DNA from 2 places in the Kitasatospora sp. CM 4170 genome. Region 1 is predicted to be linked to the other one. Evidence: riboswitches for the same ligand, from Rfam matches in the RefSeq annotation. Region 1 holds a riboswitch; the other holds the start of a gene.
What was found. A riboswitch is a leader RNA that binds a small molecule or an ion and turns the genes downstream of it on or off. The one in region 1 is predicted to bind thiamine pyrophosphate.

Region 2: linked by a shared signal. The riboswitch ahead of thiO (glycine oxidase ThiO) and the one ahead of RMN57_RS19420 (cytosine permease) in region 1 are both predicted to bind thiamine pyrophosphate.

What each region holds. Positions count from the first base shown of each region.
Region 1 covers NZ_CP134877.1:4,580,014-4,587,320, reverse strand. The annotation lists gene RMN57_RS19430 (ATP-binding protein) at 1-364, opposite strand, end outside; gene RMN57_RS19425 (glycerophosphodiester phosphodiesterase family protein) at 788-1,654, opposite strand; gene RMN57_RS19420 (cytosine permease) at 1,738-3,198, opposite strand; TPP riboswitch at 3,191-3,339, opposite strand; gene RMN57_RS19415 (trypsin-like peptidase domain-containing protein) at 3,590-5,269, shown strand; tRNA gene RMN57_RS19410 (tRNA-Ser) at 5,332-5,419, shown strand; gene RMN57_RS19405 (peptidoglycan-binding protein) at 5,616-6,740, shown strand; gene RMN57_RS19400 (MerR family transcriptional regulator) at 6,822-7,307, shown strand, end outside.
Region 2 covers NZ_CP134877.1:2,921,890-2,929,196, forward strand. The annotation lists gene RMN57_RS11840 (polyprenyl synthetase family protein) at 1-43, shown strand, start outside; gene thiE (thiamine phosphate synthase) at 81-740, opposite strand; gene RMN57_RS11850 (Rv2175c family DNA-binding protein) at 737-1,102, opposite strand; gene RMN57_RS11855 (FAD-dependent oxidoreductase) at 1,178-2,383, opposite strand; TPP riboswitch at 2,469-2,581, shown strand; gene thiO (glycine oxidase ThiO) at 2,583-3,743, shown strand; gene thiS (sulfur carrier protein ThiS) at 3,740-3,949, shown strand; gene RMN57_RS11870 (thiazole synthase) at 3,953-4,768, shown strand; gene pknB (Stk1 family PASTA domain-containing Ser/Thr kinase) at 4,938-6,722, shown strand; gene RMN57_RS11880 (sulfite oxidase-like oxidoreductase) at 6,747-7,307, opposite strand, start outside.

The DNA of each region.
Region 1 (7,307 bases):
TGAGGACGCCGTCCGCGTGCATCTGCCAGCGGACCAGGATGCCGCCGTCGTCGGCACCCACGTCCTCGACGTCCCGGGACCGCTCCTGCGAGCGGTCGTCCGATCTGCCGGGTCGGGCCGCACCGCCGGCCGCCCCGGAGGGGACGCCGACCAGCACCTGGCCCACGGCCTCGGCGCGGGCACTGCGGCCGAGCACGGGCAGCGGCCCGAGCGGCCGGGCGTAACGACAGGCATTGCTCAACAGTTCGGAAAGGATCAGAACAGCATCATCAATGACCGGTTCCGGTATCTGCCGGTCACCCAGATCTCGACGCAGTCGGCGCCGTGCGACCCCGACACTCGCTGGGCCGTGCGGCACTGCCATGGTCGATGAAGTCGGCACTTCACGCGCCACCATCAACGCCACCCCCGGACCTCCTTCAGCGTATGCCGAGGGATGGATGCCCCTTGGTAATGCGTCGGAAACGACCGCACGGCGATCCCGGTCGGACATTTCGAGCCGGGCGACACACGGTGCGCGACAGGTGATTCACCGCTCACCCTCTGTCGTGAAACGCAGAATCCACGGCAGAAAAGCGACAGCGGAAGGTTTGAGTCCCTACCAAGACGATCAACTGAAGCGCCGCGCGACGGCCCGGTGGACGGTGGCCGAAGCGGCCGTGGCGGCCGTGGCGGCCGTGGCGGCCGTGGCGGCCGGGGCAGGCGTGGCAGCCGGGGCAGCCGGGGCAGGCGGGGCGATCGGGGCGCCCGCCGGGCCGGACCGTCACCGGCCGAGCGGGCCGGACCGTCACCGGCCGAGCTGGGCCAGCACCTCCGCCGGGCGGTTGGTGATGATCGCCGACACGCCCAGCTCCAGGCAGAGCTCCACGTCGTCCGGCTCGTCGACGGTCCAGACGTGCACCTCGTGGCCCAGCTCGCGCAGCCGGGTGACCAGCCGGGGCTTGGCCCGCACCAGGTCGATGCCGGGGCCGGCGATCCGCGCGCCGCCCGGCAGCGCCGCGCCCGGCCGCAGCCGGCCCTGCAGCGGCAGCATCCGCTCGAACAGGAACACCCGCGGGTACTGCGGTGCGGCGGCGGCCACCCGGGCCAGGGCCAGCGAGGAGAAGCTCATGATGCGTGCCCGCGGACGGTCGCCCCCGGGGCCGTCGGCCTGCGCAGCGGCTCCCGGCGCACCGGCTCCGTGGGCGCCGCCGATCCCGAACCGGTCGAGCATCCGCAGCAGCTCGCTCTCGACCCGGCCGCGGAACCGGACCGGGTGCTTGGTCTCGATCGCCAGGTCCACCGGCCGGCCGCAGTCCGCGACCAGCTCCAGCAGGCTCTCCAGCCGCAGCACCTCGCGCAGCTCCGGGTCCCGGCTCGGCACGCCGGTCTTCCAGGCGCCGAAGTCGTGCGCCTCCAGCTGCGCCAGCGTCATCGCGGAGACCGTGCCGCGGCCGTCCGACACCCGGCCGATCCGGCGGTCGTGGACGCAGACCAGCCGGCCGTCGGCGGTCACCCGGACGTCGCACTCGACCGCGTCCGCGCCCTCCTCCAGTGCCCGGCGGTAGGCCGCAAGGGTGTGCTCGGGCAGGGCGTGCGAGGAACCGCGGTGGGCGATCACCTGGACGGGCGGCGCGGTGCGCGCCGCCGCAGGCGAGAGATCAGGGCTGGTCACGGCGTCAACGATAAGCGTCGGAAGTGAAGCGGAAGCGAAGACGGCCCCAATCCGCGGGGCCGTCTTCGGGTGCGGGCGGGCGGTCAGCGCCGGCCGCGGGTCAGCGGCGTGAGCGCCCAGGTGGCCAGCGCGGGCACCAGGAAGCCGAACAGCGAGGCCGAGGTCCACTCCTGCGGGGTGAAGTGCAGGGCCTCCTGGACGGAGGTCCAGAAGTCCGTCCACCAGCCGGCGATCGCGGTCGGCGCGATCAGCTGGTACACCGCGAAGCCGAGCGCCCACGGCAGCAGCATCAGCCAGCGGGACGGCGCGTCGGCGGCGAGGTTCCAGCCGCGCCGGCCGGCGCCGAGGAAGTAGTCCACCGCCAGCACCGCGAACATCGGCACGAAGACCGAGCCGATCAGGCCGAGGAAGGCGTAGTACGAGTCGGTGAACTCGGTGATCTGCAGCGCCAGGACGGTGATCAGCAGGCCGGTCGCGCCGGTCAGCACCCGGCGGTCGACCTTCGGCAGCAGGTTGTGGACCGACATCGCGGTCGAGTAGACGTTGGCGAAGGACTGGTCGGTCTCGCGCAGCACCAGCACCAGAAGGAAGAGCCAGCCGGCCCAGACGCCCAGGAACGAGTCGAAGATCCTGGTCGCGTCACCGTCCGCCTGCAGCAGCGCGAACAGGCCGAGCACGTAGCACCAGACCTGGGCGATCGTGTAGCCGGAGAAGCTGCCCCAGAACGCCGCCCGCGGGGTGCGGGAGTGGCGGGTGTAGTCGGCGGCCAGCGGCACGAAGGAGATCGAGACGGCGATCATCGCGTCGGTGGCCCTGAGGAACCCGTGCCAGTTGCCCGCGCCCGGGTCCGGGACGCCGTGGCGGCCCAGCTGGACGGTGAAGTACACCATCGCGACCGCCACGGCCGCGGCGACGAAGCGGCGCAGCACCGCGATCGCCCCCAGCGGCCAGATGGTCAGCGCGGTGGTCACCGCGCCGGCCAGCACCACGAACACCCAGCGGTAGCCCTCGGTGTGCGCCACGGTCTGCGCGCCCATCGCGATGACCAGCAGCTCGTACACGCCCCAGCCGATGCACTGGACGATGTTCAGCACCGTGGGCACGTACGAGAGCCTCGTCCCGAACAGCCCGCGCAGGTTGGCCATCGCGGGCGCGCCGGTGCGGGCCCCGATCAGCGCGGCGACGCCGAGCATCGCGGTGCCGACCACCGTGCCGGCCACGATCGCGGTCACCGCGGCGGCCAGCGACAGCTCGCTGCCGGGGGCGCCGAGCACGGTGGCGGCGGTGGTGAAGCCGATCAGGCTGACGCCGAGGTTCATCCAGAGCGCGAAGTGGTCCCGGAAGCGCAGGGTGCGCGGCGGCTCGGTGTCCAGCACGAGCGGGGCCTCCACCCGCTCGCCCCGGCCGTCCCGCTCCGGGCGGTCCAGCACCGCGGTGGAACCGCCGGCGGAGGCCGTGGCGTCGGAGTGAACGGTCGTGGACGACTCGGGGAGATTCTTGGACGCGGGCGCGCCCGAAGAAGAGGATGGCGAAGCAGACGGCATGGCCGATACTCCCTACGCCGGCATTACCCGGACAGGTTCCGGCGGTCTGCGCCCCCTCGACGGTCCGGCCACGGAGCCCGTGGCGTACGGTCGACCGGCGCACTCTCAGCCTGGTGGGTCCAAGCTCCCGCGTGTCAGTTTGGAGCGACAGGCTAACCGCCCAGGTGGGGAACGCCAAGGCCGTGGTCCCGGCGGTCCGCATCGCGGGACGGCGCGCCGTCGGCGCGGGGGCGCGGCAGGGGGTTGCGCGGGGGGCGCCGCGGTGGCTCCGGCACGTGCTGTTGGACCGGGCTAAGGATTCTTATGAGTTCTTCAGAAGGGTCCTTACGACAATCGAATCGGGTGTGCGAAAAACTATGGTTGTTGGTCCTGTCAGCTATGGAGGTCGTCCGTGAGCACCGAGCGCGAGGTTGGGTCCACCGGGCCGCAGGGGGAGCAGCCCTCCGGCCAGGGGGTGGTTGGTCCCGTTCCTGACGGTTCGGCGCAGTTCGCGCCCGCCCCCGCAGCGGCGCCCGAGGCCGACTACACGCTGGCCGAGGCCGCGCCCGCCGCCCCGGCGGCCGGCGGGTCCACGCCGACGCTGGCGTTCAGCAAGGTCAGCGCCCCCGAGCCGGCCGTCCCGGCCGCTCCGGCCGCCGCCCCGGCCGTGGCCGACACCGGGTACATCGACGCCCCGCCGCCGGTCCTGCCGCCCGCCGCGCCGGCCGGCTACCCGTACGCGGCGCCCGCTGCCGCGGCCCACGACCCGTACGCCGCCCCGGGTGCGCCCGCCGCCCCCGGCGCGACCGGTCAGCACCACCCGTTCGGCGCCGGCCAGCCGCTCGGCGGCTGGGGCGCGCACGACGTCACCCCCGGTGCCCCCGGTGGCCCCGCCGGCCCCGGCTACCCGGGCGGCCCGCTCGGCTACCCGTCCGACCTCCCCGGCGCCCCCGGGCCCGGCGGCCCGCGCAAGAAGCGCGGCGGCCTGGTGGCCCTGATCGCCGCCGTCGCCCTCGTCGCCGGTGTGGCCGGCGGCGCGGTGGGCGTGACCGTCGCCGACCGCGACGGCAGGAGCGTCGCCTCCGCGGACGACCACCGCAGCACCACCGTCCAGGCCAGCAGCCCGCAGAAGAACGAGCCCGCCCCCGGTTCGGTGGCCGGCATCGCGCAGAAGGCGCTGCCCAGCGTCGTCACCATCAAGGCCCAGGGCAACGGCGAGTCCGGCACCGGCACCGGCTTCGTCTTCGACACCGAGGGCCACATCCTCACCAACAACCACGTCGTCGCGCCCGCCTCGAACGGCGGCAAGCTGACGGTCAAGTTCGCCGACGGCAGCTCCTACGCCGCCTCCGTGCTCGGCCGCGCCGAGGGCTACGACGTCGCCGTGGTGAAGCTGGACACCCCGCCCAAGGGCAAGCTGACGCCGCTTCCGCTGGCCGACTCCGACAAGGTCAACGTCGGCGACTCCACCATCGCCATCGGCGCCCCGTACGGCCTGGAGTCCACCGTCACCACCGGCATCATCAGCGCCAAGGACCGCCCGGTCGCCTCCGGCGACGAGACCGGCGCCCAGTCCTCGTACATGAACGCCCTTCAGACCGACGCGTCGATCAACCCCGGCAACTCCGGCGGCCCGCTGCTCGACTCCACCGGTGCGGTGGTCGGCATCAACTCGGCGATCCAGTCCAACACCTCCAGCACCGGCCGGGCCGGCAGCATCGGCCTCGGCTTCGCCATCCCGATCAACCAGGCCAAGTGGGTCGGCGAGACCCTGATCAAGACCGGCAAGCCCGTCTACGCCAAGCTCGACGTGCTCCGCAACGACGACTACAAGGGCGAGGGCGCGCAGATCCAGACCCGCGACATCCAGGGCACCCCCGCCGTCACCCCCGGCGGCGCGGCCGACAAGGCCGGCCTCAAGCCGGGCGACGTCATCACCAAGCTCGGCGGCGTCCCGATCGACAACGGCCCCGCCCTGGTGAGCCGCATCTGGACCCACAAGCCCAACGAGACCGTCGACGTCGAGTACACCCGCAACGGCCAGACGTTCACCACCAAGGTCACCCTCAGCGAGCGCGTCGGCGACAACTGACCGCCGCCTCCGAAAACCGTGTGCACCGAACCCCGCCGAAACCGTTAGGCTGACCTCCGCCTGGAGAGCTGCCCGAGCGGCCTAAGGGAACAGTCTTGAAAACTGTCGTGGCGTGACCCGTCACCGTGGGTTCGAATCCCACGCTCTCCGCTGGTAGGAGAAACCACCTGCTCAAGGCGGGTGCCGGAAGGATCCGGCACCCGCCTTTTGCGTTCCCTGGGGCGGGGCGGGGGGCGGAATTCACCTGAACGGGGGGTTTGGGGCGGAGGTGTCCTCGGGGTGGAGGCGGGGTCTCGTGTGTCGGGGGTAAGGGGCGGACTGCCCTGGGCCCGGCGAGGAGAGACAGATGGCCTGGTACCCCGGCGCGGAGAAGATGGAGCTCCAGCCCGAGTCGGACGCGCAGCCGGCGATCGTGCCGACGCAGGTGATCTTCCACAGCATCGCGGCGCCGTGGACGCCGCGGCGGATGTACGAGTACTGGCGGGACTCCACGAACCTGGAGTCGCACTTCGGGGTCGGCTACGACGGGGCGGTCGGCCAGTTCGTCGGGACGCAGACGCGGGCCGACGCCAACTACCGGGCCAACCGGCGGGCGGACGGGACCGGGGCGGTGAGCGTCGAGTCGGCCAGCAACGACCAGCACACCGACCCGTGGACGGACGCGCAGGTGGCGGCAATGGTCGCGCTCGGAGCCTGGCTGCACCGGCAGCACGGCATCCCGGTGCGGGTCTGCCGGAGCACGGACGACCCCGGCTTCGGGTACCACCGGCTGTTCCCGGACTGGTCGGACGGCGGCACCGCCTGCCCCGGTGACGCCCGGGTGCGGCAGTTCCACGACCTGGTGCTGCCCGGCATCGACGCCTTCGTGGGCGGCGGGGGCGGGACGGGCACCCCGCTGCCGCCGCCGCGGTCGGACGGTGCGCCGGCCCGGTACCGGGTGACCGTCAACGGGCTGGAGTACGGGTACGGCGCGCACGGCCCGCAGGTGCGGGAGGTGGGCGAGGCGCTGGTGGCGGCGGGCCACGGCTCGCACTACACGGCCGGTCCGGACGAGGAGTGGCGCGACGCCGACACCCTCAACTACCAGGACTACCAGCACGGTCTGGGCTACACCGGGTCCGCCGCGGACGGCGTACCCGGGGAGGAGTCGCTGCGCCGGCTGCTCGGGCGGCTGCCCTCGCCGCGCCGGGTCTCGCTGGCCCACGTCGTCGCGGCGGCCCGTACCGACCCCGGCGCGGAACAGGGGCACCAGACCTACGGCGGCGAGGTCCGGATCGTCGAGCAGGCGCTGGCCGACGAGGGGTTCCTGGAGCAGCGCTGGGTCGACGGCTCGCTCGGCACCAGGACGGTGCAGGCGTACGCCGCCTTCCAGCGCAGCCTCGGCTACTCGGGGACGGACGCGAACGGCATCCCCGGGCAGCGCAGCCTGCGGGAGCTGGGCCAGCGACGGGGGTTCGACGTGATCGACTGAGCCGGCCCCGGGGAGCCCGGCCCCGGGTGCGGATCCGGCGCTTGACCATGACACCGTGTCAGGGGCTGCACTGGAGGCATCATGTTCAACATCGGAGACTTCGCCAAGCACGGCCGGGTGTCGGTCCGCATGCTGCGCCACTACGACGCGATCGGCCTGCTGCGCCCGGCCCGGGTCGACCCGGTCAGCGGCTACCGGTCCTACGAGGCCGCCCAACTCGCCCGGCTCAACCGCGTCATCGCGCTCAAGGACCTCGGCTTCACGCTGCAGCAGGTCCTGGACGTCCTGGACGACCGGGTGGACGCGGGTGAGCTGCGCGGGATGCTGCGGCTGCGGCGGGCCGAGCTCGCCGCGGCGATGGCGGCGGACGCCCAGCGGCTGGCCCGGGTCGAGGCGAGGCTCCGGACGATCGAGAGCGAGGGAAGCATGCCTGAGCACGATGTCGTGGTGAAGCGGGTGCCGCCGGTCCGGGTGGCGGAGCTGACGGCCGTGGCGGCGAGCTACGAGCCGGAGGACATCACGCCGGTGATCGGCCCGCTGTTCGCGGAGCTCTGCCGGCGGGTGGCG
Region 2 (7,307 bases), 1.7 Mb from region 1:
GCTGCTGGCGCTGGCCGAGGCCGCCACCGTCCGCAAGTACTGAGACGTACCGGCCGGGACGGCGGCGGCCCCACCGTAGGTCAGGCGCGCAGGCGCCGGGCGAGCTCGGCGGCGGCCGCCCGAGGGTCGTCCGCGGCGGTGATCGCGCGCACCACCACGACGCGGCGGGCGCCGGCGGCCAGCACCTCGTCCAGGTTGCCCAGGTCGATGCCGCCGATGGCGAACCACGGCCGGTCGGTGGGCTGCTTCGCCGCGTACCCGACCAGGCCGAGGCCCGGTGCGTGGCGGCCCGGCTTGGTCGGGGTGGGCCAGACCGGGCCGGTGCAGAAGTAGTCCACGCCGGGCTCGGCGATCGCCGCGTCCACCTCGGACTCGGCGTGGCACGAGCGCCCGATGATCACGTCCTCGCCGAGGATCGCGCGGGCGGCCGGCACCGGCAGGTCGTCCTGCCCCAGGTGCAGCACGTCCGGGCGGGCGGCGTGCGCGACGTCGGCCCGGTCGTTGACGGCGAGCAGCTTGCCGTGGCGGCGGCAGGCGTCGGCGAACACCTCCAGCGCGGCCAGCTCCTGCTTGGCCTCCAGGCCCTTGTCGCGGAGCTGGACGATGTCCACCCCGCCGGCCAGCGCGGCGTCCAGGAACTCCGCGAGGTCGCCCTGCTCGCGTCGGGCGTCGGTGCAGAGGTAGAGCCGGGCGTCGGCGAGCCGCCGGCGGGCCTCCGCGCCGGGCGTCGCGGTGGTCACAGCGCCATCGCCTGGGCGCGGCGCTTCACCTCGGTCGCGCGGTTCTCCCAGAGCGCCTGGACCGGGGTGCCGGGCAGCGACGGGTCCTCGGTGAACATCCACTCGAGGATCTCCTCGTCGCTGAACCCGCTGTCGCGCAGCACGGTCACCGTGCCGATCAGGTGCTTGACGGGGCCGGCGTCGTCGATGAAGGCGGCCGGGACCTGCAGCGACCGGTTGGGGCCGCGGCGGACCGCGATCAGGTCACCCTTCTTGACCATGTTGCGGACCTCGGTGACCACGACGCCCCACCGCTCGGAGATGTCGGGCAGGTACAGCCACTCGGGGACCAGGGACTCAATCTTGGCTTCGATCTCACTCACGGCACCAGACTGCCACCTCCGCGGCCCGCGGCGCACCAACCGGCCGCCCGCGCCACCCCGCGACGGCCGCCCGCGCTACCCCGCGACGGCCGCCTTCAGCGGCACCGACGGGTCCGCCGCCCGGGCCGGATCCAGCACCGCGCCGCGCTCGACCAGTCGGCGGGCCTGGGTGAGGTCGCGCGGGCGGTCCACCGTGAGCACGGCCCGCAGCGCGCCCTCGCGCAGCCAGAGCACGGCCCAGGTCGGGTCCTGCGGCGAACCGCGCCAGACCAGCTCGTCCCCCGCGTCGTGCCGGCCGACGTACTGGACCATCCGGCCGAACTGCTCCGACCAGAAGTACGGCACCGGGTCGTAGGGCGCGTCCGCGCCGAGCACCGAGGCGGCCGCGGCCTGGCCGGACTGCAGCGCGTGGTCCCAGTGCTGGACGGTCAACCGGGCGCCGGTGCGGGCGGACGGGTAGTTCGCGCAGTCGCCGACCGCGAAGACGCCGGGCAGGCCGGTGCGCAGCCGGTCGTCCACCACGACGGCGCCGGCCGCGTCCAGCTCGACGCCGGAGCCGGCCAGCCAGCCGGTCGCCGGGCGGACGCCGATGCCGACCACCACCTCGTCGGCCGGCAGGTGCGAGCCGTCCGCCAGCAGCACCGCGCCCGGCTCGACGGCCGCCACGGCGGCGTCGCAGCGCAGCTCCACCCCGGCCTCGGCGTACCAGGCGGCCATCGCCCGGCCGATCCCGGTCGGCAGCGCGCCGGGCACCGGCGCCGGGCCGGCCTCCACCACGGTGACCCGGCAGCCGGCCGCGCGGGCCGCGGTGGCCACCTCGGCGCCGATCCAGCCGGCTCCGACCAGCACCAGCCGCAGGCCCGGGCGGAGCAGGGCCCGCAGCGCCAGCGCATCGTCCAGGGTGTGCAGCAGGTGCGCGCGCTCGGCGCCCGGCAGCACCCGCGGGGCGGCGCCGGTGGCGATCACCAGTGCGCCGTACGGCAGGTCGCCGCCGTCGGTGTGCAGCACGCCCGGGGTCAGCCCGGTGGCGCGGCGGCCGGTGAGCAGCTCGATGCCGAGGTGCGCGAAGTCGATGTCCAGCGGGGTGTCGTCGGCCTTGCCCAGCAGGACCTGCTTCGAGAGCGGCGGCCGGTCGTACGGCGCGTGCGGCTCCTCGCCCACCAGGACGATCCGCCCCCGCCAGCCGCCCCGCCGCAGCCCGGAAGCGCAATGCGCCCCGGCCAGCCCGGCGCCGACCACGACCACCTGATCCGTACCGCTCAGATCTGCCACGCCCGTCACCCTACTGGCGTTCGGTGCCGGCGCCGGAGCCCGTCCCACCCTTCGTACGCACCTTCAGCCGTGACCAGGCCCGGAGTTAAGGTGGGGGCACCATCGCGGGAGCCCGGCGTACCGGGCTGAGAGGCGGGCTGGCACGGCCCGCGACCGTCCGAACCTGATCCGGGTCATACCGGCGAAGGGAGAAGCGACTTTGACACGCTTGGCAGCGGGCACCCGCGTCGACGTCCTGGTGATCGGCGGCGGCATCATCGGCCTCGCCGTCGCCTGGCGGGCGGCCCAGCGCGGGGTCGGGCGCGTACTCGTGGTCGACCCGGACCCCGGGGGCGGCGCCGCCCGGGTCGCGGCCGGCATGCTCGCCCCGGTCACCGAACTCCAGTACGGCGAGGAGCCGTTGCTGCGCCTCGGGATGGCCTCGAACGAGCGGTACGCCGACTTCGCGGCCGACCTCGCGGAGGCGAGCGGCGGCGCGGACACCGGCTACCGGCGCTGCGGCACGCTGGCCGTCGCGCTCGACTCCGACGACCGCGAGGAGCTGCGCGAGCTGCACGCCTTCCACCGGCGGCTCGGCCTGGACTCGCAGTGGCTGACCGGGCGGGAGGCCCGCAAGCTGGAGCCCATGCTGGCGCCCGGCGTCCGCGGCGGCCTGCACGTCGCCGAGGACCACCAGGTGGACGGCCGCCGGCTGCTGGCCGCGCTGGAGCGGGCCTGCGAGGCCGCGGGCGTCCTCGTGCACCGCACCGGGGCGGCGGAGCTGCTGGTCGAGCACGACCGGGCGGTCGGCGCCCGGCTGACCACCGGGGAGGTGGTGACCGCGGGGCGGACCGTACTCGCCGCGGGCCCGTACAGCCACCGGCTGCCCGGCCTGCCGCCGGGCGTGCTGCCCGCGATCCGCCCGGTCAAGGGCCAGATCCTGCGGCTGCACATCCCCGAGCCGTACCGTCCGTTCCTGTCCCGCAACGTCCGCGCGGTGGTGCGCGGGCAACACCTCTACCTGGTCCCGCGCGAGAACGGCGAGCTGGTGATCGGCGCGACCAGCGAGGAGCAGGGCTACGACACCACCGTCACCGCCGGCGGCGTCTACGAGCTGCTGCGCGACGCCCACAACCTGGTCCCCGGGATCACCGAGCTGCCGCTGGTGGAGACCTCCGCCGGACTCCGCCCGGGCTCACCGGACAACGCGCCGCTGCTCGGGCCGACCGCCCTGCCCGGCCTGGTCGCCGCGACCGGCCACTACCGCAACGGCGTGCTGCTCACCCCGGTCACCGCCGACCTGCTCGCCGAGTACCTGGTCACCGGCACCGTCCCGGCCCTCGCCGAGCCCTTCTCCCCCACTCGCTTCACCACGAAGGTCCCCGCATGAGCGACATCCCCCTCACCGTCAACGGCCGGCCCCGCGAGGTGCCCGCAGCGACCACGCTCGCCGAGGTGGTGGCCACCCTGAGCCAGGCCCACTCCGGCGTCGCCGCCGCGCTCAACGAGGCCGTGGTGCCGCGCAGTTCGTGGCCGGACACCCGGCTCTCGGCGGGCGACCGGATCGAGATCCTCACCGCCGTCCAGGGGGGCTGACCGATGGCCGACACCACCCTCGACGACAAGGACGTCCTCACCATCGCCGGGACGGCCTTCGGCTCCCGCCTGATCATGGGCACCGGCGGCGCCCCCAGCCTGGAGATCCTGGAGCAGGCGCTGCGGATCTCCGGCACCGAGCTGACCACCGTGGCGATGCGCCGGGTCGACCCCGGCACCCAGGGCTCCGTCCTGGACGTGCTGACCCGCAACGGTATCCGGGTGCTGCCCAACACGGCCGGCTGCTTCACCGCCGGCGAGGCCGTGCTGACGGCCCGGCTGGCCCGCGAGGCGCTCGGCACCGACTGGGTGAAGCTGGAGGTCATCGCCGACGAGCGGACCCTGCTGCCGGACCCGATCGAGCTGCTCGACGCCGCCGAGACGCTGGTCGACGACGGCTTCACCGTCCTGCCGTACACCAACGACGACCCGGTGCTGGCCCGGAAGCTGGAGGACGTCGGCTGCGCGGCGATCATGCCCCTGGGCTCGCCGATCGGCTCCGGCCTGGGCATCCGCAACCCGCACAACTTCCAGCTGATCGTGGAGAGCGCCAACGTCCCGGTCATCCTGGACGCCGGCGCCGGCACCGCCTCGGACGTCGCGCTGGCGATGGAGCTGGGCTGCGCCGCCGTGATGCTCGCCTCGGCGGTGACCCGCGCCCAGGACCCGGTGCTGATGGCCGAGGCGATGCGGCACGCCGCCGAGGCCGGCCGGCTCGCCCACCGGGCCGGCCGCATCCCGCGCCGCTTCCACGCCGAGGCCTCCTCGGCGATGGCCGGCCGGGCCGACCTGGACACCCGCGAGCGCCCGGCGTTCTGACGGGGCCCGGGGCCCGCGGCGGGGAACGCCCCCGGCCACGGGCCCCGGCCACCGGCCCTCCGTTGCCGGACACGCCCGGCAACGGCGCACTGTCACAGCCCGGCCACGAAGCCCGGCACGCGCCCCCCGGGGCGGCGCCGGGCCCGGGCCCCGCCACTAGACTCGCCGGGTGGACAAGGCGGACATGGCACTGCACGACCCCCTGATCGGATCCCTCCTCGACGGCCGCTACCGGGTCGAGCAGCGCATCGCGTCCGGCGGGATGTCCACCGTCTACAAGGGCACCGACACCCGGCTCGACCGGGTCGTCGCCCTCAAGGTGATGCAGCCCTCGCTGGCTGGCGACGAGGGCTTCACCGGCCGGTTCATCCGCGAGGCCAAGGCGGTCGCCCGGCTCGCGCACCCCAACGTGGTCAACGTCTTCGACCAGGGCGCCGACGGCGGCACCGTCTTCCTCGCCATGGAGTACGTGCCCGGCCGCACCCTGCGCGACCTGCTGCGCGACCGCGGCGCGCTGTCCATCCGGGCCACGCTGGACGTCCTGGAGCCGGTGCTGGCCGCGCTCGGCGCCGCCCACCGGGCCGGGCTGGTCCACCGCGACGTCAAGCCGGAGAACGTGCTGATCACCGACGGCGGCCTGGTGAAGGTCGCCGACTTCGGCCTGGTCCGGGTGCTCGACGCGGGCGACGGCGCGGCGACGTCCGGCACCGCCACCACCGGCACCGTGCTCGGCACCGTGTCCTACCTGGCCCCCGAGCAGATCCGCCCCGGCGCCGGGACCGACCAGCGGGTCGACGTCTACGCGGCCGGCATCCTGCTCTACGAGATGCTCACCGGCCACCGCCCGCACACCGGCGAGAACCCGGTCCAGGTGATGTACCGCCACCTGCACGAGGACGTCCCCGCACCGTCGCTCGCCGTGCCGAACGTCGTCCCCGGGCTGGACGCGATAGTGGCCGCCGCCTGCTCGCGCGACCCGCAGGCCCGCCCTTACGACGCGGTCGAGCTGCTGGCCGCCCTCCAGCGGGTGCGCCGCACGCTCACCCCTGCCGAGCTGGACGCCGAGCCGCCGGCCTCCACCCGGCCCAGCCCGCAGTACCCGACCAGCGAGCCGACCTCGGTGATCCAGCCCGCCGTACCCGCGCCGCCGGTCGAGCGGACCAGCGTGCTGGACGTCCCCCCGGAGGTGATGGAGCAGCTGCTCGCCGAGCCGCGCCCCTACGACGAGCCGCCCCCGCCGGCCCGCACCCCGCGACCGGGCCGGCTGCGCCGCCTCCCCCGCAAACCGCTGATCTGGGCCTCCGCGCTGACCGCCCTGGTGCTGCTGGTCGGCGGCGCCACGTACGCGCTCTCTTCGGCGCTGTACACGACGGTGCCGAGCGTGCTCGGCAAGGACCGGGCCGAGGCGCAGCGGATCCTGGACGGCGCCGGCATGCACGGGCGGTTCACCGAGGTCTACAGCGAGACCGTCCCGACCGGGCAGGTCATCTCCACCGACCCGGGGGTCGGCGCCCGGGCCCGCAAGAGCGACGCGGTCGGCGTCACCGTCTCCCGCGGCCCGAAGCGGATCGCCGTGCCCGAGCTGGCCGGCAAGCCGGCCGACCAGGCCGCCGCCGCGCTGACCGGCGCCCAGCTGGCGCGCGGCGGGGTGACCGAGACGTACAACGACGCGGTGGCCGAGGGCGCGGTGATCAGCAGCTCTCCGGCGGCGGGGCAGCAGGTGCCGGAGAACACGCCGGTCTCGCTGGTGGTCAGCAAGGGCATGGTGCCGGTCCCGGACGTGACCGGGATGTCCAAGGACGACGCCGCGCGGACGCTGCAGGCCGCCGGGTTCGTGATGCAGAGCAGCGGGGTCAACCTGTTCGGCACCGGCAAGGTGTCCAGCCAGTCCCCCGCCGCCGGCGAGCGCCGCGCGCAGCGCACCGTGGTGACGGTCACCTTCCCGTTCCTGTAGGGGCACGGATCGGCCGGACGACTGCTAGCGCAGCGGGCCGTCCCCGGGCTCCTCCTGGTAGGAGTAGCGCTGCTCGCGCCACGGGTCGGCGAGGTTGTGGTAGCCGCGCTCCTCCCAGAAGCCGCGCCGGTCGGCCCGCATGTACTCGACCGCCCGGACCCACTTGGGGCCCTTCCAGGCGTAGAGGTGCGGCACGACCAGGCGGACCGGGAAGCCGTGCTCGGCGCTCAGCGGTTCGCCGTTGCGGTGGGTGGCGAAGACGGCCGACGCGTCGGCGAAGTCGGCCAGCCGCAGGTTGGCGCTGTAGCCGTACTCGGCCCAGACCATCACATGGGTGACGCCCGGCGCCGGCGGCACCCGCTCCAGCACCTCGGACGCCGGCACACCCGTCCACTCGTTGCCGAGCAGCGAGAACCGGGTGACGCAGTGCAGGTCGGCGCGGACGGTGGTGCGCGGCAGGGCGGTGAAGCCGGCGAAGTCCCAGCTGTGCTTCTCCGCCGAGGCGGTCGCGCCGAACACCTGGAAGTCCCAGGTCAGCGGCTTGAAGCGGGGCACCGGGCCGTAGTGCAGGGCCGGCCAGCCTCG